3 regions of the Bacillus paramycoides genome follow, and region 3 is predicted to be linked to each of the others. Evidence: riboswitches for the same ligand, from Rfam matches in the RefSeq annotation. Region 3 holds a riboswitch; each other region holds the start of a gene.
The links. A riboswitch is a leader RNA that binds a small molecule or an ion and turns the genes downstream of it on or off. The one in region 3 is predicted to bind lysine.
Positions count from the first base shown of each region.

Region 1: another riboswitch for lysine. It lies ahead of AAG068_RS04415 (amino acid permease); the one in region 3 lies ahead of lysA (diaminopimelate decarboxylase).
Region 2: another riboswitch for lysine. It lies ahead of AAG068_RS14980 (amino acid permease); the one in region 3 lies ahead of lysA (diaminopimelate decarboxylase).

Region 1 is NZ_CP152427.1:845,930-854,107, forward strand. It holds gene AAG068_RS04400 (type 1 glutamine amidotransferase domain-containing protein) at 1-385, opposite strand, end outside; gene AAG068_RS04405 (catalase) at 409-2,406, opposite strand; gene AAG068_RS04410 (ABC transporter permease) at 2,599-3,798, opposite strand; gene AAG068_RS04415 (amino acid permease) at 3,859-5,283, opposite strand; lysine riboswitch at 5,431-5,618, opposite strand; gene AAG068_RS04420 (DUF3626 domain-containing protein) at 5,884-6,975, shown strand; gene gapN (NADP-dependent glyceraldehyde-3-phosphate dehydrogenase) at 7,202-8,178, opposite strand, start outside.
Region 2 is NZ_CP152427.1:2,883,709-2,891,886, forward strand. It holds gene AAG068_RS14955 (metallophosphoesterase family protein) at 1-106, opposite strand, end outside; gene AAG068_RS14960 (aminoglycoside phosphotransferase family protein) at 120-1,058, opposite strand; gene AAG068_RS14965 (VOC family protein) at 1,073-1,870, opposite strand; gene AAG068_RS14970 (sulfite exporter TauE/SafE family protein) at 2,077-2,979, shown strand; gene AAG068_RS14975 (GNAT family N-acetyltransferase) at 3,020-3,469, opposite strand; lysine riboswitch at 3,792-3,984, shown strand; gene AAG068_RS14980 (amino acid permease) at 4,097-5,563, shown strand; gene AAG068_RS14985 (iron-sulfur cluster biosynthesis family protein) at 5,676-5,981, shown strand; gene AAG068_RS14990 (DNA alkylation repair protein) at 6,014-6,784, shown strand; gene AAG068_RS14995 (DUF2716 domain-containing protein) at 6,848-7,315, opposite strand; gene AAG068_RS15000 (class I SAM-dependent methyltransferase) at 7,513-8,178, shown strand, end outside.
Region 3 is NZ_CP152427.1:1,370,481-1,378,658, reverse strand. It holds gene sat (sulfate adenylyltransferase) at 1-1,028, opposite strand, end outside; gene AAG068_RS07170 (phosphoadenylyl-sulfate reductase) at 1,067-1,771, opposite strand; gene AAG068_RS07165 (YezD family protein) at 1,859-2,002, opposite strand; SAM riboswitch class I at 2,075-2,183, opposite strand; gene lysA (diaminopimelate decarboxylase) at 2,301-3,617, opposite strand; lysine riboswitch at 3,798-3,979, opposite strand; gene AAG068_RS07155 (DUF3888 domain-containing protein) at 4,069-4,464, opposite strand; gene AAG068_RS07150 (LTA synthase family protein) at 4,713-6,599, shown strand; gene pssA (CDP-diacylglycerol--serine O-phosphatidyltransferase) at 6,781-7,482, shown strand; gene AAG068_RS07140 (2-hydroxyacid dehydrogenase family protein) at 7,512-8,178, opposite strand, start outside.

The DNA.
Region 1 (8,178 bases), 520 kb from region 3:
CTTCAATAGATTTATATCCAGTGACATCACGTCCTTCAAGTGTTTGTGCAGTGATGAGTAGCTGAGGTCCGTGACAAATAGCGAAAACAGGTTTTTCCGCATCCATAAATGCTTTGCTAAAGCGAACGAAACGTTCATCTGCACGAAGTATATCTGGGGAAAATCCACCTGGTATGAAGAGGGCATCAAAGTTTTCTGGAGAAACATCATCGATACCTTTATCAATTACGACTTCACTTTTTCCTTGTTTACCGTGTACCGTTTTACCTTTTTCCGTTTCAATAGTTGTTAATTCATATCCTTTTTGTTTAAAAGCTTCTGCTGGCTCTGTGTATTCTGTGTCCTCGAAATAATCCGTTATTAAAGTAGCAATTTTTTTACTCATTCTAATCCGCTCCTTATATTATATTATCGGTTCCAGAATCGTCCTTGGGCAATGCCTTCTATAAATGATTCGATTGAAGTGTCTGTTAAGTTGTAAACTCCTGCTCCATCCAGTTTCACCTTACTATGGTCTAAAGCATGAGGGTTACTAAGGACATAGGCTATCGGTTTAAAGTGTTTAAAAGTAGTTTCTGCAAATTCTAAAACAGGGGGGTGAATGGCAGATTCGCTACTAAACACTAATACCGCATCAAAAAGTGCAGAGTCTGCTGTTATATAAGTATCCGTTACTTTAATGGAATCATTGAACTGATGAATTTTATTATCTATGATGCTATAGTTAATTCGGTGTTGTGCAAAAGCTTGAATCCATTCGGATAGAAGGGAGACGCTTGGGTCACCATTCAATAGAATTGCCACATTTTTGGAATCAGCTTTAAAAATAGTATTGGACATGCTGAGTGCAGGTGATTTTGCATCCGAATTTATTTCGTGATTTTCTTTAGGCAAAGGGGCTCCAATCATGTTAGCGACTTCCTTTGCTAATTGACGATCGACGTGGTTTAAAAGAGCAATTACATTTGCCTTCACCATGTCTGATTTGCACTTCCCAACTTCAAAGCAAAATGCGTCTTTTATGTGCTGCTTTTCAATAGGATTCATACTATTGTAGAAAAGTTTAGCCTGAGAATAAAAGTTAAGGAAGCTTTTACTGCGCCCCCTAATTTTATGTCCATCAATCTTTTCTTGATAATGCTCATATCCGCCCTGTTTGGCTTGGACGGTTGCTGGTTGATTGTTATTTAAGCCATTAGGATGATAGCTTGTTTGACCGCGATGAATCTGCATTTGATGCATGCCATCACGTTGATTATTATGAAAAGGACATACAGGCTGATTAATAGGGATTTGGTGGAAATTAGGGCCTCCTAAACGAGATAATTGTGTATCTGTATAGGAGAACAATCTTCCTTGCAGAAGAGAATCATTTGAAAAATCAATACCTGGTACGACATGGCCAGGGTGAAAAGCTACCTGTTCCGTTTCGGCAAAGAAGTTATCAACATTTTTGTTCAGTGTCATTTTACCAACTAGTTTTACAGGAACTTCTTCTTCCGGCCATAGTTTCGTTGGATCTAGAATATCAAAATCAAATGCATGCTCATCTTCTTCCGGAATTAACTGTAATCCAAGCTCCCATTCCGGATAATCGCCTTTTTCAATTGCTTCGTATAAATCTTGACGATGGAAATCAGGATTTTTCCCAGCAATCCTTTGAGCTTCATCCCATACTAATGAATGAACCCCGAGGGTAGGTTTCCAGTGAAATTTTACGAAGTGGGCTTTTCCTTCTTTATTAATAAGTCGAAATGTATGAACCCCAAAACCTTCCATCATTCGTAAACTACGCGGAATTGCGCGATCACTCATCTGCCACATAACCATATGAGTAGACTCGGGATTATGGGCAACAAAATCCCAAAATGTATCATGAGCGCTAGCTCCCTGAGGAATATCATTATGTGGTTCTGGTTTAACTGCATGGACAAAATCAGGGAATTTAATAGCATCTTGGATAAAGAATACTGGCATATTATTACCTACTAAATCATAGTTACCTTCATCTGTATAAAATTTTGTGGCAAATCCGCGCACATCTCTTACTGTGTCATTGGATCCTTTAGAGCCTTGAACGGTTGAGAAGCGCACAAATACAGGTGTTTTTTTTGAAGGATTAGTAAGGAAATCTGCTTTTGTATATGCTTCTAAAGATTCATAAAGCTGAAAATGACCATGTGCTCCAACTCCGCGTGCATGAACAATTCTTTCAGGAATTCGTTCATGATCAAAGTGGGTCATTTTCTCGCGAAAGTGGAAATCCTCCATTAAGGTAGGGCCTCTTAAGCCCATCTTTAAAGAGAATTCATCCTCGGCTATTTTTACTCCTTGGTTTGTTGTTAAAGCATGTTTGCGTTGATTATCCGTAACGTGGTGTTCCAATTGCTCCATTTTTTTATTCACAATATAGGCCCCTCCTTTACGCTGTTAATTTAATAGATACCCTTTTTATTAGGACGTAAACATGTATTATCATTTTTGTATGTGAAAATCATAAAACATCGGTTGTGCCGGTGATTCTTATTTAAGGAAGGAAAATAAAAAAGGCAAGGAGGTATTTTATTTTCTCCTTGCCTTTTAAGATAATTCTTTTCGTTAAAACGAGGAAACGCGTTGCTTCGTTTTTGGTACAATAATAAATTTGATCCAGAGTAACCCGACAGTCATAATGATAAGGCTATGTAAAAATTGAACTGTAGCAATGAGTATAACAATTGAAAATACAATGAGTTGAATGCTTAGCAATATAAAGATTAATTGAAGAAATTGATTCATTCGTTTCTCAGTATCAATTGGATATAATGCTACAATAATATTTCCCGAAAAATATTTCCACAGAGAACGGAGCTGCATAGAAATCATATATAGGACGATATATGCGATAGCGCCTTTTGCGTATATGTTTGGTATAAAATATAAGGCGAAGGCACCAATTAATCCTAAGCGGATATATATACCGAAATAATCATTCCCACGTAAAAATGCGAGTGTATGTAAATAGAAGAAAGTTGCTTGCTTTTTATGTAATAAAGGTTCAATCCAATTTGTAAGCCATTTTCGTTTACTTACTTGCTTATTCAGTTGCGGAACATCGGTGAAAATGCTAGCAAATTGATAAAAACGAACGTTCATTTTTTCTTCTTGTTCAATTATGTAATCCCACGGAATTCGTTTTGTAGGTTGCTTTTTCGTATATAGAAGCAGGAAAGCAAGTAGTAAGAGCAATCCGCCTAATATGAGAACATGTGCCGAGTAAAACAACATGTAAATAATGAGTGCGTTACAAGTAATACGAATAATGAACCATATGCTTTTTTCATGATTATCACGCCACATCCAATGTATGTATATGTTCCAAGCTTTCGTAATCATTAAAACGATAAAGATTGTACATAAGAAAGGTACTGTTACTTGTAATGATTGCATGGCAAGTGGAACGAGAATAAGGAACATGAACAATAATGGGAAAAGCTGCATGATGTAATTATATAGAAGAGATTTTTTAAAATAAGATGTTAGTTTCTCTTCTAATGCGAGTAAATAGACAGCATCAGGTTTTTGAATGAATGTACGGATCGGGCATCTCGTTATAATGAATGTAAGTACAATCGTGATAAGTAGTAAAGATATTCCTTTGGAAGGAGATGCTTTTAAAAACTGAGCATAGTAGTATGCGCCAACGCATGAAATAAAGATAAAGCTATATAGTAAACCGTTAATCATACGTGCAAAGTATGTAATGATATTTTGCATATGTTGTTGGAAGCGACTGCTCCATAGCGATTCGATTGACATGTTTTTCACCTCTTTGTTCTATTATATATGTTTTACAAAAGAAAAAACGAGCAAATTGCGTTATGCAACTTGCCCGTCTTTCTTTTCGTTATTTTTTTTCTGATCACGATTCATTAATGGATAGAAGGCAAAGCCGATTACGAATAAACCAATTCCGAGAAGGAATGTTTTTATATCGGCTGCGCCCGTTTTAATAACCCATAGTGCGTAGCAAAGTGCGATCACTGCGACTATACCATCTGTAATTCTTGCCCGCATTTCATTTTTATACGTTTCACCAGTAGCGACTAGTTTTAACTGGAAGATTGGTGAAACGAGATATGGAATGAGGTAGGCCAATGTTGATACGGTAATAACAAATGTATAAGCTTCCGCAATTGTTCCTGATAATGTTGAGAATAAGAACACTTGCGACATAATGTTTGTTAATCGTAATGAATAAATTGGACTTCCTTTTTTATTTGTTTTCGTGAAGAAGGAAGGGAAGAAACCTTCTTTTGCTGCTTGATATGGTACTTCTGAGCTTAATAAAATCCAGCCTAAGATGGAACCGAATAGGGAAGTAAGAGCAAGTAATGCCATCAGTTTCCCGCCGCCATGCCCCATTGCAGCATTTAGTGCATCTGCTAATGGACGTTCAGAAGCTTGTAATATATCAACATGAAGTACACCCATTGTTAAAATTGTAATTCCTAAGTAAATCGCAACGGTAATAAGTAAGCCTGCAACTGTTGCACGTTTTACCGTTTTTGGAGAAACAGCACGGTTTGATAGAAGAACCGCTGATTCAATTCCGATAAATGCCCAAAGCGTTGTAAGAGCAGCTAAGTTCACTTGTGAAAGTAGGCCGTGTGATACACCTGATTTATCGATCATCGGTGTGTACCATTGTCCAAACTTAGAAGCTTCGAATGCAAATAACGTAACGACGATGAATAAAAGGAATCCAGTTACTTTCGTTGTTGTTGCTAAGAAGTTTAGCTTTCCAGCTCCGCTTACACCGTTCGTTAATATAATATGAGTTCCCCAAAGTAAGATGGAACAAATCGTAAATGTAATTAGTTTTCCGACTTCTACGTTAAAAGAACCGATTGAAAATAGTAGTCGTGTATCTTTCATAATTGGGAAGAAGAGTGATAAATATCCCGCAAATGATGTAATGATGGCAACGTTACTTGCCCAGTTTGCAACCCAATATCCCCATACCATACTGAAACCAGCCATTTTTTTCTTTTTTGGTGATGAGAATAAAGCATATGCATGACTTTGTGGTCCTGTCGTTAAATCAGGACGACGAATTGCTAAATTACCGAAAACAAGAGCTAGCATTAAAACACCAAACCCTGTTGTTAACCAAGCTAAAGTGACACCGAGAGGGCTTGCTGTTTGTGCCAACGTACTTGGCACCATGAAAATACCAGCGCCAACCATGTTACCGACAACGAAAGCTGTGAGTACCCAAAAGCCCCATTTTTTTTGTTGCATAGAAAATACCTCCAAAGTTAGTATAACCAAATCAAGCGAGGAGATATGTATGTCTTCCTGAGTCAGGAAGAGAAGTTCCAAACAAAACAAAAAAAGCACGTAATTTGCCGCTACATGCTTTCTATCTTATAAGAAACCCACGACATACCTCTCGATAGCTCTCCACAAACGAAACGTTTCGTTTGTGACAGTTCTGCACTTATTAAATGCAGACCCAGCAAGCGTGCATGGTGGACACGGGCTTACTTCGGCAATCATTCCTTTCTCATTCCTTCATCAATGCCACTACATCTCCTGAAATGATACTCTTAATGATTGCAACCTCTACCTCACCGAGATACGAATGAGGATTTAAATATTAAATTAACGTCTTTAAGAGTAACAAATGAATTTTTATACGTCAATGGATATAGTAATAATCAGATTATAGAGAAGAGTTTGTGATTAAAAAGGAGTTAGGAAGGGCTGTAGCGTTTATTCGTTGTGCAGAAGAAATAGCGACAGAGTGAAGCACAAATGATTTTGTCTGAAAATTTTAATCCGAAGCATCAATTTTTTAAACAGGCTTTGTTTCACAAGAATGAAAGGAGAGGTTTGATTATGGAATTATCAAGATCTCAATTATTTGCTTTAGAGTACATTTCAAAATATGCAGAGAACGAAAAACGTGAGGCTAAAGCAACAATTAACCATATACTGAACATGTCTAATATTACAGATGAAATGTTTGAAGAAGCTGTCGTTCATTTAAAATCAAACGCGAGGATTGCTTTACACTTTCATCCAGACAGATTAGATTCGAATATGAAAAATATTGCTGAAGCACTGTTTGAGCAAGGCATATATAAAAGTCAGTTTGAAACATTGCTATCTAATGGGAGTGTATCTGCTTATCCGGGTGGTGAGCGTGACCTTTGGGAAAAGAGAATATTTGGAGGTGCATATCAATTGGAAGGGGTAACGAATAATGAACGGCCTAAATATGGAGCACTAAATGTAATGTTACATCCAGATGGGCCTGCCCCGCGTTTTGGATCATGTTATTTTCTCTTATCTCCAAAAGTTTCTTATCGCTCTACATATACGTATTTAGATTCACATCAAGATCCAAAAGAAAAGGGTACTTATGAAGAGTTTGATATGATTTTAGCTGCTCTTTTGGAAGAGACATTCGTAAGAGATTTTGCAATTGGTGAAGGGAATTTGACTCCAACAAGACTCATTCATCATTTACTGGCTAACTTGGAAAGGCCGTTTATAGATTTCGTAAACAAAGAGTCAGCTCGTAATCTTAATCATTATATTGAAGCACAGATTCATGGAGATATTTCTCTTAAAGAAGATGTGGAAGCACTTGTTGTAGATCCTTCATTTAAGGGTACGAATGTAGGTAGAACTTTAGAAGAAATTTGTCTGAAGTATTCTATTGATTTGTATTGGCACATGGGTTTTGTACTTCCGGTGGATGAAGTTCCGATAGATTTTAGAGGTTCAAAAATGCCATCTCTGGCAAGACGCATTGCACGAAATAATTGTATCGATGCACATATAATTGGCTCTGCTGTAGTGGATTTGAAAAGGAATCCACTATCCTGGAGTGATCGCGGAACGTATGAAGAAGTGCTTCAGGAATTAAAATTATTATGGCATGTTTTAGTTCGATTTGGAAAACCAAACCAGAATTTGAAATAAACACGCTATTGTCTTGGGAAGCATGTATATAAAGTGAAACTTTAATCAGTGGGGGGATTCTTCATCCCCACTGATTATCAGCCCTCACCAATCGGACTTTAATGGGCAGCCCGACCCCCACTTAAATTCTTTGCTTTCGCTGAATTTTGAGGTGGGGGTCTTACTGCCCATTAAAGTGGGATAAAAAGAAGCTGATCTAAAACTAGATCAGCTTCTACATATAAGATTAAACTAAGTTTAATACGGTTACTTTTTCACGTGTCATAGACTCAAGGCTCTTACGAATACCTTGTGCGCCCATACCTGAACCTTTTACACCGATGAATGGGAAGTGGTCAGGGCCGCGCTCTGTGCGTCCGTTAATTTGAACAGAACCAGTTTCGATTTTGTTAGCAATTGCAAATGCTTTGTTAATGTCTTTTGTGAAGACACTTGCTTGTAAGCCGAACTCTGATTTGTTAGCAATTTCAATTGCTTGCTCATCTGAAGAAACGCGGATGATTGGAAGGATTGGACCGAATGGCTCTTCCCAAGCAACTTTCATTTCTTCTGTTACGTGGTCGATTAATGTTGGGTAAATTAAGTTACGCTCACGTTTGTTACCGATAACGATCGTAGCACCTTTTTCAACAGCGTCGTCAACTAAACCTTGAACGAAGTCAGCAGACTTGTCGTCGATTAATGGAACGATTGTGCTGTCTTGCTCTGGAGATCCAACTGATAGTTCCGCTACTTGCGCTTTTAATAAGTCAACAAGCTCGTCTGCTACGTTTTCGTGTACAAGTACACGTTTAATAGCTGTACAACGTTGACCAGAGTAAGAGAATGCACCGCTTACGATATGGTTTGCAGCATCTTGTAAGTCAGCATCTTCACGAACGATACCAGGGTCTTTACCACCAAGTTCTAATACAAGTGGAATCATTGAAGCTTTTTTCGCTAAATGTTTACCTGTGTTTGTACCACCTGTGAACGATACCATATTGATACCTTCATGTTCTACTAAGTAGTCACCAATTACAGAACCGCGTCCTGTCGCTACGTTTACAAGTCCTTTTGGAAGGCCAGCTTTATGAAGTGCTTCAACCATTTTAATACCACTAATTGCGCCTTGAGTTGCTGGTTTGAAAATAACAGCGTTACCCATAATTAATGCTGGTGCAAGTTTTGCAGCAGATAAGTTTACTGGGTAATTAAACGGTG
Region 2 (8,178 bases), 1.5 Mb from region 3:
CAAGACAAATAATGCGTTCAATTCCTCTTACTTTAATGTCTTTCAGTACAGAATCTAACGCCGGAATATTACCGTGAATATCCGAAATTACTGCTATTTTATCCATATGAATCCCTCCATTACTTATAGTTTATTATATCCTCATGTTGTGATTGATACCATTTTGGAATATAGGATGAAAAATGATTATGATCTTCTAAAATTACGTTCAATCTTTCCTTCATATCATCTACTAAATGCGGTGTGCTTCGGTTAGTCCATACGATATCCGCCGGGAATGTCATTGCTGCATATAAGGAGTACAGTTGCCAAAAATGAAGTGACGGTTCTCCCCCGCAATAACCATGAACTTGTCCAAACGCAAACGGTTTGCTTATTCTTGTAGTAAAAATCGCTACGTTATAAAAATCATGTATTGGATCGCCAAAATCATATCCACCAAAATCGATAACGATAAATTCCTTATTATGAATCATAGTATTTGCTGGATGGAAATCATCGTGTAAAAAGGTGAGTGGACGATTTTTCAATAAATACTTATGATTTTCTACAAAGGTTAATACTGGCTTCAAATCGAGAAATTTCACCTCGTAACCTTCTAATGCTTTTATATATCTTTCATATTTATTCCATCGAACCGTTTCCCATTTATTACTTGCACTTTCTTTTTCAATTGAATGAATCCTCTTTAATACTTCCCCTGCTTTTCTTCCTGCATAATACTGTTCTTCCACCGATAGCTTCCCTAAACCTTCTTCACCATTTACACCTTGGATCCATTTAAATACTTGAATACACTTATTTAATTCCTCGAGTTTTATAAAATGAATTAATTTCGGCGTTGGAATATGTAATAACTCTAATTGTTTCATATACGTATATTCTTCTTGTTTACGTTCAAAATGAACAGTATCACATACTTTTACAAAATATGTTACTCTGTTTTCTAACTCTATTTTATATTTCTCTTCATGTGAAAAACCTTTCGAAATAGCTGTACACTTTACAATACGAGGCCATTCTAGTTCTCTCTCTATCTCTCTAAGCATTTCTTCCACAACGTTCACCTCTATCAATATATGTACAAACTACCTAACACTTCATGCTCTCGTTTATTTTCACTTTTAAACTCCACTGCAAATGGATATTCGCCATGATTTTTTTTGTATTCTTGCACTAGACCTTCTCCAACCGGTTCACAAAACTGCACATGAATGTCACCAAACAATACACTTTGACACTCCGCATTCCATTCTTCATTTTTCATGACTGGGCTTGCAGTTAGCTCCATGACTGCTTTCCATTTCCGTACTGTTTCTCGAACATTTTTCACTGCGTAATGAATCGTTTCAATTTGTTGTACTTTGTTTTTATGTTCAGTGATCGTCCCGATGTTACGTAAATCGTTTCTTCTTTCTTCGTCCGTTTCATTCCACTGTATAAAGAAAGGTAATTTCGGTCCGTTCTCTTCTTGCTTTACAAATAACATTTTCCATTCTAAAAGGCGGCCATCTTCCCTCATACGTTTTCCTTCAAATGGTCCTATCGTATGTAAACCGTGCTTACTAAACTTAACTGCTAGTTCTTCAATGGTATCTGTTCGAATTGCAATTTGCAGCATGCCTTCTCCAGCTTGTAATTTCACTACTGTTTCTTGTACTAATGGATTGTCTGCTTTCTTCGCTTTATCTTCATGCTGTACTGCTAAAAATTCTATATATGATAAATCAAAATAACTTAAACTATTCCAAGTGCCCCAAGTAGTATGCTCTCCACCTATTGCAGTATGGAATCCATGCGCCTGCATTTGTTTTGCTGCTTCCTCCGGTGTACCATGTACTGCGTGTACGAGATGATCAAATCGTAACATGTCTTTCTCCCCTTTCTCTCCATCCTTTTATTGTATATTTTATTTTTATTTCGTTCAATTCAAAAAACTTTAAAACCTAGTTGATTTATACGATTAATATGTATTATAATGAAACAAATTTCAATATTGCTGATTGGAAAAACCAAAGGCACTTTTCTCACACGGGAAAAGTGCCTTTTTCATTTACTATTACAGGGGGATTTTTTATGCAGAAATTAATTGTCTTTGCTATTATTGGATTTTTCGCTCAATTAATCGATGGAGCGCTTGGAATGGCGTACGGGGTAACTTCTACCTCACTTTTACTAATGTTTGGTATCGCACCGGCTGTAGCTTCCGCATCTGTTCATTTAGCTGAAGTTGTTACAACCGCCGCTTCTGGTGCATCTCACCTCAAATTTGGGAACGTTGATAAATACACCGTTTCCAGGCTTACATTACCAGGAGCAATTGGTGCATTTGTTGGGGCATGTTTTTTAAGTAATTTACCTGGCGATATCATTAAACCGTACATTTCCTTATTTTTATTTACTTTAGGAGTTTATATTTTATTACGATTCATTATTCAAAAACAGATTGTTACTTCAAATAAACGTATGTCAGCTAAACAACTTGTGCCGCTTGGCTTATTCGCTGGATTCGTTGATTCAACTGGTGGCGGTGGCTGGGGACCGATTACGACACCTGTTCTTCTAGCAAGAGGAAATGAAGCGAGAAAAGTTATTGGATCTGTAGATACGAGTGAATTTCCTGTTTCATTAGCTGCAACAATTGGCTTCTTCATCTCACTTGGCTGGGAACAAGTAAGCTGGGTTTGGGTATTTGCGTTAATGCTTGGTGGTATTGTCGCAGCTCCAATTGCTGCATGGCTAGTGCGCATCGTTCCTTCTCATTTACTTGGCGTATTAGTTGGTGGCCTTATAATCTTCACAAACATTCGTACACTGCTTACTACATTTAAAGTGGATCCAACTATTATTTCACTTTCTTACGTGGCAATTGGTCTTGTCGTTATTATTTCTATTTTCATTGCTGTTCGCAATCATTCCAATCGTTCTAACGCACCGACAGCGGGATATCCGAATGATCAAAAACAAATGCTACCATAACGATAAAAAATACCGCCCGATATACTTCGAGCGGTATTTTTTATTTTTCTATTTTCCAATTCATCATCGTTTCTGTAGTGCCAGTTCTCTTCATATGTAATTTCTCTAATACACGAATCGAGCTTTCATTTTCAAGAAGTGTCTCCGCAATAATCATTTCTACCTCTCCTGTCTGAAAAGCCCAATCTATTAGTTCCCGTACAGCTTCTGTCGCATACCCTTTATTCCAATATTTCTCAATAAATCCGTAACCAACTTCTACTATATGTTCCTCATTTGGTTTCCCTTTAAACCCTATATCTCCTAGAACGATATCATCTTCTTTTCGAATGACATACCACGCGCCCCAAGGTAATAAATCCTTATTTTGTTTTACATTTTCTACATGCCCTACAATATGTGAGCCACTATTATATCCTTGCTCGTAAGCAACGTGAATACTCTCTTCTGTACACGGCACTATATAGAGCCTTTCTGTTTCTAATTTCATATTGATTTCCCCTTTTTTGATTCAACGTTTCTCTAATTATATCAAAAAATATGACCTTATTATAAATGTCGAATTATATTTTCTGAATTTTCTTTTAATTTTTGAAGGGTTTTTCAATATTTTTTGCGAAACATTTGTATAACAATTTTTTCTTTGCTTATTGTTACATAATAGTAGGTTCGGGTGGAGTTTTGCAAGCGTTTCCTATACAATAACCGATCTTTTTTGATTTTTTCCTACAAAATATCTTGCAATATATTCAGAAACTCATTACAATTGCCATATATTAAAAATCTTAGCAATATATAAATCCTCATCAATCCGATGAGGTAGAGGTTGCGACTTTTAAGAGTAAAACGGACGAGATACAGAGAATGTCTAAGACTCCGTTTGAAAGGAAAAGTTGCCGAAGTTTATATTTCTTCTCTGGAAATATGAGCTGGGGCTGTCACCGAAAGGAACAGAACTGTCACGTTTACAAAATTACCGTGTAAACGTGGGGTGCTATCTTAACGGAAGGGTATGATGGGGTGGTTATTTGTGAAACGTTCCGCCAAATTCCTTTGGCGGTTTTTTGTATTTTTCTCCCCCGCTCCTTCCTATCTTACAAGAAAAGGAGTGTTGAACATGAATAGCGCAACGAATCAAGCTACCTCTAAAACGCAAACTACAAAAGAAAAAGGTGAATTAAGACGCGGTCTAAAATCTAGGCACCTTACGATGATTTCTCTCGGCGGTACAATTGGTACCGGATTATTTCTTGCCAGCGGTGGTGTCATCCATTCAGCTGGGCCTGGTGGCGCATTAATTGCATACGCCGCAATTGGGATTATGGTTTACTTTTTAATGACAAGCTTAGCTGAACTCGCAGCTTACATGCCTGTTACCGGATCTTTTAGCACATACGCAACAAAATTTGTTGATCCATCCCTTGGCTTTGCACTTGGCTGGAACTATTGGTATAACTGGGCCATTACAATTGCTGCAGAACTCGCAGCTGTAACATTAATTATGAAATTTTGGTTCCCAGATACCCCTTCTCTTATTTGGAGTGGATTATGTTTAGCTATTATTTTCCTTTTAAACTATTTATCTGTTAAAGGGTTTGGTGAATCTGAATATTGGTTCGCACTTATTAAAGTCGTTACTATTATTATCTTTTTAATTATCGGCTTCATGATGATTTTTGGAATTATGGGCGGTGAAACTGTTGGCTTCAAAAACTTCACTGTTGCAGATGCTCCATTTAACGGCGGCATCATGGCAATTATCGGTGTGTTTATGGCAGCTGGTTTCTCCTTCCAAGGTACTGAATTGTTAGGAGTTGCTGCTGGTGAAACTTCTGATCCAGAGCGTAATATTCCAAAAGCAATTCGTTCCATCTTTTGGCGTATTCTTTTATTCTATATCCTTGCGATTCTCGTTATCGGTTTATTAATTCCTTATACGACTGAAAGCCTTGCTGCAAGCGATGTTACAGTAAGTCCATTTACACTTATTTTTGAAAAAGCGGGCGTTGCCTTTGCTGCTTCTGTTATGAACGCTGTTATTTTAACGGCAGTACTATCTGCTGGTAACTCTGGTATGTATGCATCAACTCGTATGCTTTGGGATTTAGCTCGCCAAGGTAAAGCACCAAAATTCTTAGGCAAATTAGATAGCCGCGGTGTACCTGTTAACGCGTTAATCGTAACGTCAATTGTCGGTAGTATCGCTTTCATTGCTTCTTTATTCGGTGACGGTGTTGTATACATTTGGTTATTAAACGCATCTGGAATGTCTGGCTTTATAGCATGGGTTGGAATCGCAATTAGTCATTACCGTTTCCGTAAAGCATATATCGCACAAGGCAAAGATTTAAAAGACTTACCATATAGAGCAAAATGGTTCCCATTTGGTCCAATCTTCGCATTTACACTTTGCGTCATCGTAATTTTAGGACAAAACTACGGCGCATTTATGGGTGAATCAATCGACTGGAACGGCGTACTCGTTTCTTACATCGGTTTACCACTCTTCTTAGTACTATGGTTAGGATATAAATTTACGAAGAAAACGAAAGTGATTCCACTTGATAAATGTGAATTGAAATAAAGTAGAGCGAGCAAACAAATTGTTTGCTCGTTTTTTATTCCAATGCTTCTCCCTTCCCTATTTCTCCTGTTTTTGCAATAATAAAGGAAATATACATAAAGGTTGGGATACGATGAACATTCGCATTACTGATGAAGCAAAAGCAGCTATACATAGATTAGAACGTGAAGACAAAAAGATCATTCGCATTAGAGGAACAATGACAAATTCTTGTAGTATTTTCGTTGATGTTGATTTAATTTTGGATACATATAATGCAGATGACGTTGTATATGAAGATGCTAATTTTACCGTACAAATGGATTCATTTACGAAAGACTACACTGGCGATACGGTGAAACTTGATTATAAGACGACTGGTTTTAGTATTACGACTCCGAGTGAGACTTTGGTTTATGGGTTGTCGATTAAAAAATAAAAATTGTTTTAGCTGATCATTGAGGTGAAAACATGGGTAAATATGTTCCGTTAAAATTTTTATTTAATGAAGAATTAGCAGAAAGTATAGCTGATTCTATTTGTAAACACGATCCTTCTTTCTCTAAAAGCACCTTTGTATCTTCCATAACATGTAAAGTTGAAAATTTAGAGTTAAAGCAGCGTATAGAAGTAATAGCAGATGAATTACATACTGCATTACAAAAAGATTTTAATGCAGCAATACATATTTTACTGAAAACATTGGGACCAGAAAACACAACAGAAGTAGGTACATTTACAAACGGATATATGTACATGCCTATTGCAAAATACGTTGAAAAATATGGGCTTAACGATTTTGAATCCTCATTTAACGCTATGTATGAAATAACAAAAAGGAATACTGCTGAATATGCCATTCGGCCTTTTCTTAAAACATACCATGAAGACACACTACACATATTACAACAGTGGATTCATGACGAAAACAGCCACATTAGGAGATTGGTCTCAGAAGGTACAAGGCCCAGACTTCCTTGGGCTAAAAAAATAGGAGCTCTAAAAGGTGACTTTAAGAACAATTTACAGCTTCTTGAACCATTAATGAATGACCCTTCTAAATATGTCCAAAAATCAGTAGCCAATCATATTAACGATATTACGAAAGAAGATAAAGAACTCGTTTTTCAATGGTTACAACAATTACGTAATAAACAGCATCCTATTAACCCTTGGATTATAAAACACGGGTTAAGAACAGTGATAAAAAGTGGTACTTTGCCAAAAGATTTTTCTTTTTAAGTATTTTAAAGAAAACCGCTTATGCTTCAAGAATGAAGTATAAGCGGTTTTCTCTTTCAAACATTATCCCTGCCTTAAAATACTTTGAAACATTTCCGGCTTATTTCGTTCAAAGCTTTCTATAAGTTCTTTTCCAAATATCGTTATACTCTCCTCCCAAGGGTGGCCTAAATAGCCCCACTTAAAGTCTTTTTGAATAAAGAAGTAGTAATCTCCATTCGGAAATACGGGTATCATCCACTCATCTCTTTCAAACTCTACATGTGGATTCGTCCAATAACACTCATGTTGCCAATCCAGTGCCATGATATATTCATTCGATGCTGTAATTTCTTGAAAAGCTTGTAACGCTTTACTTTCCAAATCGTTTATCGACTCCCCAAAGTAATGAGAAATATCATATTTAACAAAAGGACTTGGCACCATAAATGATGGAAATATAGAAACACTTGGTGAAAAATCAAGTTCACTATATATCTTGTCCCAAATTTGATCATTCTCTTTGTCCGTAAACTCTATCCAGTTTTCCATTAAACAACTACCTTCCCTACTAACTTCAAAGGATTTCCACTCGGTTATCCCGAATATATAAATAACCATTCTCACAAGGAGCGAATGTATATGAATCTATTCGAACATGAAACGTAAAACCGTTCCCCTTTAATAAGAGGTCCTCCTTTTTTCTTTTCTCATCATATCATTTACTTACAAAATAGGAGGATACAATTATGAAACGTGATCCATTATTTTTAACTTTATTAGAGAGTGCAAATACAAACTTTAGTGGCTGGGATTTTTCTTTCATTTCAGAAACTGGCCGAATGAAGAGCGAGCCTTTATCATGGTCATACGGCAGTACTGCTTTCCAGCTTATGCAGCGTGCAGAATCAATGCTCGATATGGGTACTGGCGGCGGAGAGTTTTTATCTATGTTACAACCATTCCCGCCAACTATTTATGCGACTGAGGGTTATGCTCCAAACTTGCCAATTGCTCGGAAGAAATTAGAGCCTTTAGGAGTTACAGTCGTCGAAGTGATTAATGATACTGCTTTACCATTTCAAGATGGTCAATTTAATTTAATCATAAATCAACATGAATCATATGCTGCCTCTGAGGTAAACAGAATTCTTTCTCCTAATGGAATGTTCCTTACACAACAAGTTGGTGGTCTCGATTGCGCTGAACTTAATGAGCAGTTTGGCACACCACTAAATAGTGAATTTGCAAGTTGGTCGCTTGAAGCGGCGTGTAATGAACTACAGGAAAATGGACTTACTATCTTAGAAGCAAAAGAAGAATTCCCTTTCCAACGTTTTTATGATATTGGCGCTATCGTCTACTACTTAAAAGCAATTCCGTGGCAAATTCCTGATTTTACTGTCGAAAGGTAT
Region 3 (8,178 bases):
TTCGTACCCGATAAAATGACATGATCTTCTTTTCCGTGCGGGCATGTTTTCGTCGAAGCCATCGCTTCACATTTCGTGCAGTAAAAACTATGTTCAAAAAATAGCGGTGTAATCCCTAATTCTTCTACTGTAAAGTTTGTAAAAATTTCTTGCGCTTCATAAGTACCGTAATAATCTCCTACCCCTGCATGATCGCGCCCTACAATAAAGTGGGTACATCCAAAATTCTTTCTGACTAGTGCATGAAATATCGCTTCCCTCGGTCCTGCGTAACGCATTGCTGCAGGAAATACACCTAAAAAAACACGATCTTTCGGATAATAGTTTTGAAGTAACACTTCATAGCTTTCCATTCTTACATCAGCAGGAATATCGTCCGACTTCGTTTCCCCAACGAGCGGATTTAAAAAGAGACCATCTACAATTTCAAGAGCAGATTTTTGAATATATTCATGGGCACGATGTACCGGATTTCTCGTTTGGAATCCGACTACTGTTTTCCAACCACGTTTTTTAAATTCTTCTCTCGTTTCAATTGGATCTAAATGATAAGAAGGAAATGGATTACTTTCAAAACGTTTCGTAAGAATAATAGCTCCTCCGACGTAAACGTTCGGTCGTTCATATAATTTTTTCACTCCTGGATGAGCCTCATCCGTCGTTTTATACACTAGTAACGCTTCTTTTTCCTTATCAGGCGCAAAAATATCTTCTATTTGAATGACACCATATACGTTTCCATCGTTAACAAGTTTTACTTTCTCTCCAGCTATTAGACTCTCTGCTACTTCTTCTGTTACTGGTAATGTAATTGGTATACTCCAAACGCTCCCATTAGCTAAACGAAGCGTTTCTACGACCGAATTATAATCTTTCTTCCCTAAAAAACCAGTAAGCGGGCTATATCCCCCTGTCGCTAATAGCTCTAAATCACTTAACGCAATGTTGTCTAGTTGAATTTCTTTTTCAATTTGTGATATGTCATATGTCTCGTCTATAAGATTTACTAATTCGTTTCTTGTACTCATTTTCTATATCCTCTCTTAGCTTTATTTTCAAATTCATCTTATTGGTAATGTAGACCACATTCAGTTTTCACTTTCCCGGCCCATCTACCATCTCTCGAATCGCCACCCTCACCTACAGGTAACGTACACTTCTCACACCCAATACTTGGATATCCAACATCATGCAGCGGGTTATACGGCAATCTATGTTTGTATACATATCGCCATACCTCTTTCCATGTCCAATGAATGAGTGGACAAACTTTAATAGATTGAAAGCGATGATCTTGATTTATAAACTTTGTATGCTTACGCGTTTCTGATTGTTCCCTCCTTAAACCCGATATCCACGCTTTTTCCGCTGCTAATGATTTTTCTAACGGTAAAATTTTTCTAATCTTACAACAAAGATTCGGATTACTTTCCCATAATTTCTCACCATGCAACTTCGCTTGTTCATCAAGCGTAAGTTCCGGTTGTTTTTCTATAATATTTAATGAAGGAAATCGCCTCCGCACTTTTTGAATTAATTCATACGTTTCTTGAAAATGAACATTTGTATCTAAAAATACAACTTTAGCAGATGGATTTACTTGGTTTATAAGATGCAGCAATACCATACCTTCCACTCCGAAGCTACATGCGTATACAATTTCACCTTCATATTCTTTATAAGCCCAACTTAAAACAGATAGCGCGCCTTTCGTTTCATCTTCTTCTGAAAATGAAACATTATTTTCTTCCCACGTTTCATAAGTCAACATGTTCTTTCCCCCTGTAAAAGCAAAAAGACGGTTTTAACCTAATCAAAATAGGTTAAAACCGCCTCTAGTTTTTCTAGTCAGCGCTTTTTACTTTAAACGTACCTTTTCACTTTTCTCTAATTGAATGACTTTTCCATCTTGCACAACAATTGTAATTGAACCATATTTCATATCAGCAAGCATCGCTTCAATTTTCTCAGATACTTCCTCAAAATGTTCCCGTACGCTCACGCGAACAGCCCCCCTTTTTATTCATAAAAAAAATCTTTCCCATTTCGAAAAGACTGTTCGGTAATATATTTTACCTTATCTTTCAAAATGGATTCCATTTTGCTGGATTTAGCACCTTGCTTTCTATAAGCAGGTTGCCGAGCTTCGTCGGGCCAGTTCCCTCCGCTTCTCTTGATAAGCTTTGTATTTGTATTTTATCACAATTCTGATTTTTTTCAATCCTAGTTTTCCGATATATTTTAATTATTTTATTTTATAAAAAAGGAATTGCCCCTCCGAACAACTCCTTTTTCCTCATTTAAACAAGTTCTTTAATACGTATGCGATCGTTCCCAATAATATTTTCATATGTTTCGCGCTCTACAACAATTTGTGATGTACCACCTTTCGCGAAGACGACAGCTGGTCTACGAATCCGATTATAATTATTCGCCATCGAGTACCCGTATGCCCCTGTACAAGAAATTGCTAGTAAATCCGCAGAGGCAACTTTCGGTAGATTAATATCCCAAATTAACATATCTCCACTCTCACAGCATTTCCCTGCAATCGAAACAACTTCCTCATTCTCATCGTTCCCTCGATTCGCTAACATCGCTTCATAACGAGCGTTATATAAAGCAGGTCTTAAATTATCAGTCATCCCACCATCCACTGATACATATTTCCGAATACCAGGAATGTCTTTCACAGATCCAACTGTATAAAGTGTCGTTCCGGCATCACCTACAATACTACGGCCTGGTTCAACCCATATTTCTGGCAAGGGATAGTTACATACTGTAAATTGCTCTCTCACTGCACTTGTTACAGCTCGCACATACGTCTCAAGAGTTAATGGCGTATCTGACTCTGTATAGCGTATTCCGAATCCTCCGCCCACATTTAGCACTTTTACTACATAGTTTGTTCGCTCTCTCACTTCTTCTAAAAATTGACGAAGAACTTCAATCGCTCGCACAAAGCCGGCCGTTTCAAATATTTGTGATCCGATATGTGAATGAATTCCTAACACGTTATAATTTGATTTTTGTAAAGCAAGCTCAATTGCTTGCATCGCTTGACCATTTGACACGCCAAATCCAAATTTTGAATCATCTTGACCTGTTGTAATATATTCATGTGTGTGCGCCTCTACCCCGGGCGTTACACGAATTAATATGTTCACAAATTTCCCATGTTGCACTGCTAAATCATGCAAAATTTCTAATTCTAAGAAGTTATCTACGACAAAACAACCAATATTCGCCTGAAGAGCCATCACAATTTCTTCATCTGTTTTGTTATTGCCGTGAAAATGAATGCGCGATGCCGGAAATCCTGCTTGTAGTGCAGTATATAATTCCCCTCCAGAAACAACATCTAATGACATATTCTCTTCACGAGCTACTCGGCACATCTCCATGCACAAGAACGCCTTGCTTGCATATGCTACTTGATAAGAGAAACCACTTTCTTTAAAAGCACGATGAAACGCGCGACACTTTCCTCGAATTGACTCTTCATCGTATACATAAAGTGGTGTTCCATATTGTTTTGCTAGCTGCGTCGTATCGCACCCTCCAATTTCTAAGTGTCCTTGCCCATTGATTCGGCTTGTGCCGTGTAAATACATTTGAATTCCTCCCTTATTTCCTCTAAAACTCATAACCCCAATCTTCTATTCATTGCAGCACGCTTTTAGATAGACAAAAAACGCGCGGAACAATGTTCACACGCGTTTCTTATTAGGAAAAATATATATTGAAAAAATAAACGAGTTGTTATCTCCTCAAAATAAGAAACCGCATCAACATCTCCAAATAGCTCTCCATAAAATAAATCTTATGACAGTACTACATTTATTCAATGCAGTCCCAATATATGAATAAGATGGTTATTCTTATATTTCGGCAATAGTCCCTTTCAACCTATGATCACAGATTCCATTAAATCTCCCATAGCTTACTCTTTCCTATCGCGGCCTCTACCTTTGAGAGTAGATGAGGTAAGTCTATTTAATTTTCAAACATCTAATTGTTGCTATTAACAATACCAAAGGACCATTTTATTTGTCAAATAATTTTTTATATTGTTTTTTTACAGTTTAGTTTTGTATCGTTTGGTAAGCGCTTTACTAAAACCTTTGTCACTTCCCATTCGCCTTCTTCGTTATTAAATGTAATCGTTACCTTCTCAAATGGTGGAGCAATTTTCCCGGCAACACGTTCATACTTCGTTACTTCAATAACTGCTTGAAATAAATATGTACCGCTATACACTTTTTTCAAACTAATAATTTTCGGGCATTGATAAGGCTTCAAGCTCCCATATTGTTTTTCAATCGCTTTATTTATTTTCGGAAATAAGACAGAATAAAGGGCATCTTCCATAAGAGGTGCATCATATTGGGCTACCGACACACTCGGTGAAGCAAAAAGTATAACACTACTACATACTATAAAATACAATAACTTTCGCATTATAACCTCCTTACACGATTCTTTCTGCGCACGACAATAATCATACATAGAAACTCCGTTTTATTGTCTCCTACTGCCCTTTTTCTACTCAATTATTATAAAAAAGCCCACAACTCTCTTTTATTTTCGTATAATGATACTCATAGTATAATAAACATAATAACAAAGGACTGTTCGTATATATAAAATGAGGCGCTAATCAAATCGACTCACAAGAACTGTCATGCTTTTTAGGAGAGGAGTATATTATGCTACAACGTCTGTTTCCAAAACTGCGATTTGCACTCGTTGCAGTCGTTTTATTATGGATAAAAACATATATTGTGTACAAGCTAGCATTTGATATTAAAATTGATAATTTCTTTGAAGAATTTATGCTTTTTATTAATCCACTAGCTGCGTTACTTTTATTTTTCGGTTTTGCTTTATTTGCATCTAAACACCGAAACCGCATTATAGTTGGAATTAGTTTTATACTATCGTTCATTTTATTTGGAAATGCAATGTTTTATGGGTTTTATAACGATTTCGTTACGTTCCCAGTATTATTTCAAACAAATAATATGGCTGATTTAGGGACGAGTATAAAAGAACTCTTTACGTATAAAACATTACTGTTATTCGCAGATGCGATAATCTTAATGTTTCTTTCGCGTAAATTCCCAGCATTTTGCGACAAGACGCCACTTTCTCGCTCTGAGAAGAGAACTTTCTTTAGCGGTGTAACAGCTCTATTAGCACTACAAATTGTTGTTTCCGTTATTTATAAACCACAAATGTTCTCACGCTCGTTTGACCGTCAAACTGTCGTGAAAAATTTAGGTTTATACACATATCATCTATTTGATATTACACTTCAATCTAAATCTTCAGCTGAACGTGTATTTGCAAGTGGGGACGGGTTCTCTGAAATTAAAAACTATACAGATTCAAAAGATAAGCAAGTTGATAAAAATTTATTTGGAGCTGCAAAAGGTAAAAATGTTATTTTAATTTCAATGGAATCTACACAAAGTTTTGTTATTAATAAAAAAATAAATGGAAAAGAAATTACCCCATTTTTAAACGAATTTATTAAAGATAGTTTTTATTTCGATAATTTCTATCATCAAACAGGACAAGGTAAAACTTCTGATGCTGAATTTATCGTTGAAAATTCACTTTATCCGTTAGATCGCGGTTCTGTATTCTTTACTCACGCAACAAATGAATATACAGCTACACCAGAACAATTAAAAAAATACGGATATTCTTCTGCTGTCTTCCATTCAAACGATAAAGCGTTTTGGAATCGTGATGTAATGTATCCTGCACTTGGATATGATCGTTACTTTAATTTGAATGATTACGTAGGCACAGAACAAATGTCTGTCGGTTGGGGATTAAAAGATAAAGAGTTCTTTGAACAATCTATTCCAAAGCTAAAATCTTTACCACAGCCGTTCTATACAAAGTTCATTACTTTAACAAACCATTTTCCATTTCTTCTAAATCCAGAAGATCAATATGTTGATGAGTTTAATTCAGAAAGTGGTGTTGTAAACCGTTACTTCCCAACGGTTCGTTATACAGATGAAGCTCTTAAACGATTTATTAAACAATTAAAAGAAGAAGGACTGTATGATAATTCCGTTATTATCATTTACGGAGATCATTACGGTATTTCTGAAAACCATAACGCAGCCATGGCCCAGTTCCTTGGCAAAGACGCTATTACACCGTTTGATTCTATGCAACTACAACGCGTCCCTCTCATTATTCACGTGCCTGGGCAAGAAGGAAAAGTCATTTCTAAAGTATCTGGTCAAATTGATATTAAACCAACGCTACTTCATTTACTTGGTATTAAAACAAATAAATCCGTTGAATTTGGAACTGACTTATTTATTAAAGAAAAAGACCCACTTATGGTAATGCGTGATGGTAGCTTCGTCTCGGAAGATTATGTGTATACAAAAAACATGTGTTATAAACGAAATACAGGTGAAGAAGCGGACATTTCATTATGTCAACCAAATATCGAAAAAGCAAAAACTGAATTGAAACTCTCCGACAAACTCATTTATGGAGATTTATTACGTTTCGACCTTAACAATCGGTATAAGACTGGAACAATGACAACGAAATTTGAATAATACAAGAAGCAACTTTATAAAAGTTGCTTCTTTTTTTACTTATTTTTCAAATCATTCTCCTATGAAATCTTTCACAAATTGGGAATTTTTTTCGTATGAAGAAGAAATTTATGGTATGATAAAATAAGTAAACTTTCATACACTAATTAAGAATTTATTACAGAAAGCAAGGGATCAGATTTTGTATAGAGCAGCTATTCCAAACTTATTTACGCTCGGAAATTTATATAGTGGATTCTTGTCAATCGGCTATGCATCTTTAGGATATTATAAATCAGCTGCTATTTTAGTACTTATCGGGATGATGTTAGATAGTCTTGATGGGCGTGTTGCTCGTTTATTACGCGTTGATTCACAAATGGGAAAAGAGCTTGACTCGCTTGCAGATGTCGTAACATTTGGTGCAGCACCTGCTGTTCTCATGTATTACACATCTTTCTCCAATTATGGAATCATCGGACTATACATAGCGGGACTATTCCCTCTTTTCGGAGCATATCGTTTAGCTCGATTTAATGTTACACCATCTTCTACTTCAATGAAATATTTCACTGGGGTACCGATTACAGCAGCGGGAGGGCTTGTTGCTTTCTTAACATTATTTTCACATACCATTCCAAAAATCGTTCTTATTACAGTATTTGTAACGTTCGCATTTTTAATGGTGAGCCGCATTCGTATCCCAAGTTTAAAAGATGTACCAATTCCACGATATAGCATCATTATTACACTATTTTTAGTTGGAATCATTATCACAATGTACCAAACAGGGTTCGGTAATTTTTCTGTTTTCTTATTCATTGCTATTCCACTATACATTTTGTATATGCTATCTCAATTTCTTAGACAAAGACCATCTAAAAGAGCAAATAAAGACAAATAAAAAACCTTCCGGTTCCGGAAGGTTTCTTTTTATTTTGTAACGAATACTTTTTGATTTACAGGTGTTACAGGCTCTTCACCGTTTAATACTGCTAAAATATTTCTTACTGCCATTTCAGCCATCGCATCACGCGTTTCGAATGTTGCATTTCCTACATGAGGAGCAAGTACTACATTCTTTAACCCTTTTAGCTCTTCTGTAATTTTCGGTTCAAATTCAAACACATCAAGAGCTGCCCCTTCAATTTCATTCGTTTTTAATGCATGAGCAAGTGCTGCTTCATGCATGATTGGTCCACGTGAAGCATTTATAATATATGCAGTTTTCTTCATCATTTTAAATTGTTCTTCATCAATCATATGGTGCAATTTCGGATTATACGCACAGTTAATTGTAATAAAGTCTGCTGTTTGTAATAATTCTTCCAATGTTACATATGTTGCTTCCAGTTCACTTTCAGCTTCAGGCTTTCGGTTTGGTCCTGTATATAAAACATTCATTCCAAACGCTTTCGCACGCTTTGCAACTGCCTTTCCGATTTCTCCAAGGCCAATAATTCCAATTGTTTTACCGTGTACTTCGCGGCCTAAGAAAAATAATGGTGCCCATCCGTTAAATCCAGTTGTACGACATAGCGTATCACCTTCAGGAATTCTACGTGCCGCTGCTAAAAGAAGTGCAAATGTTAGTTCTGCA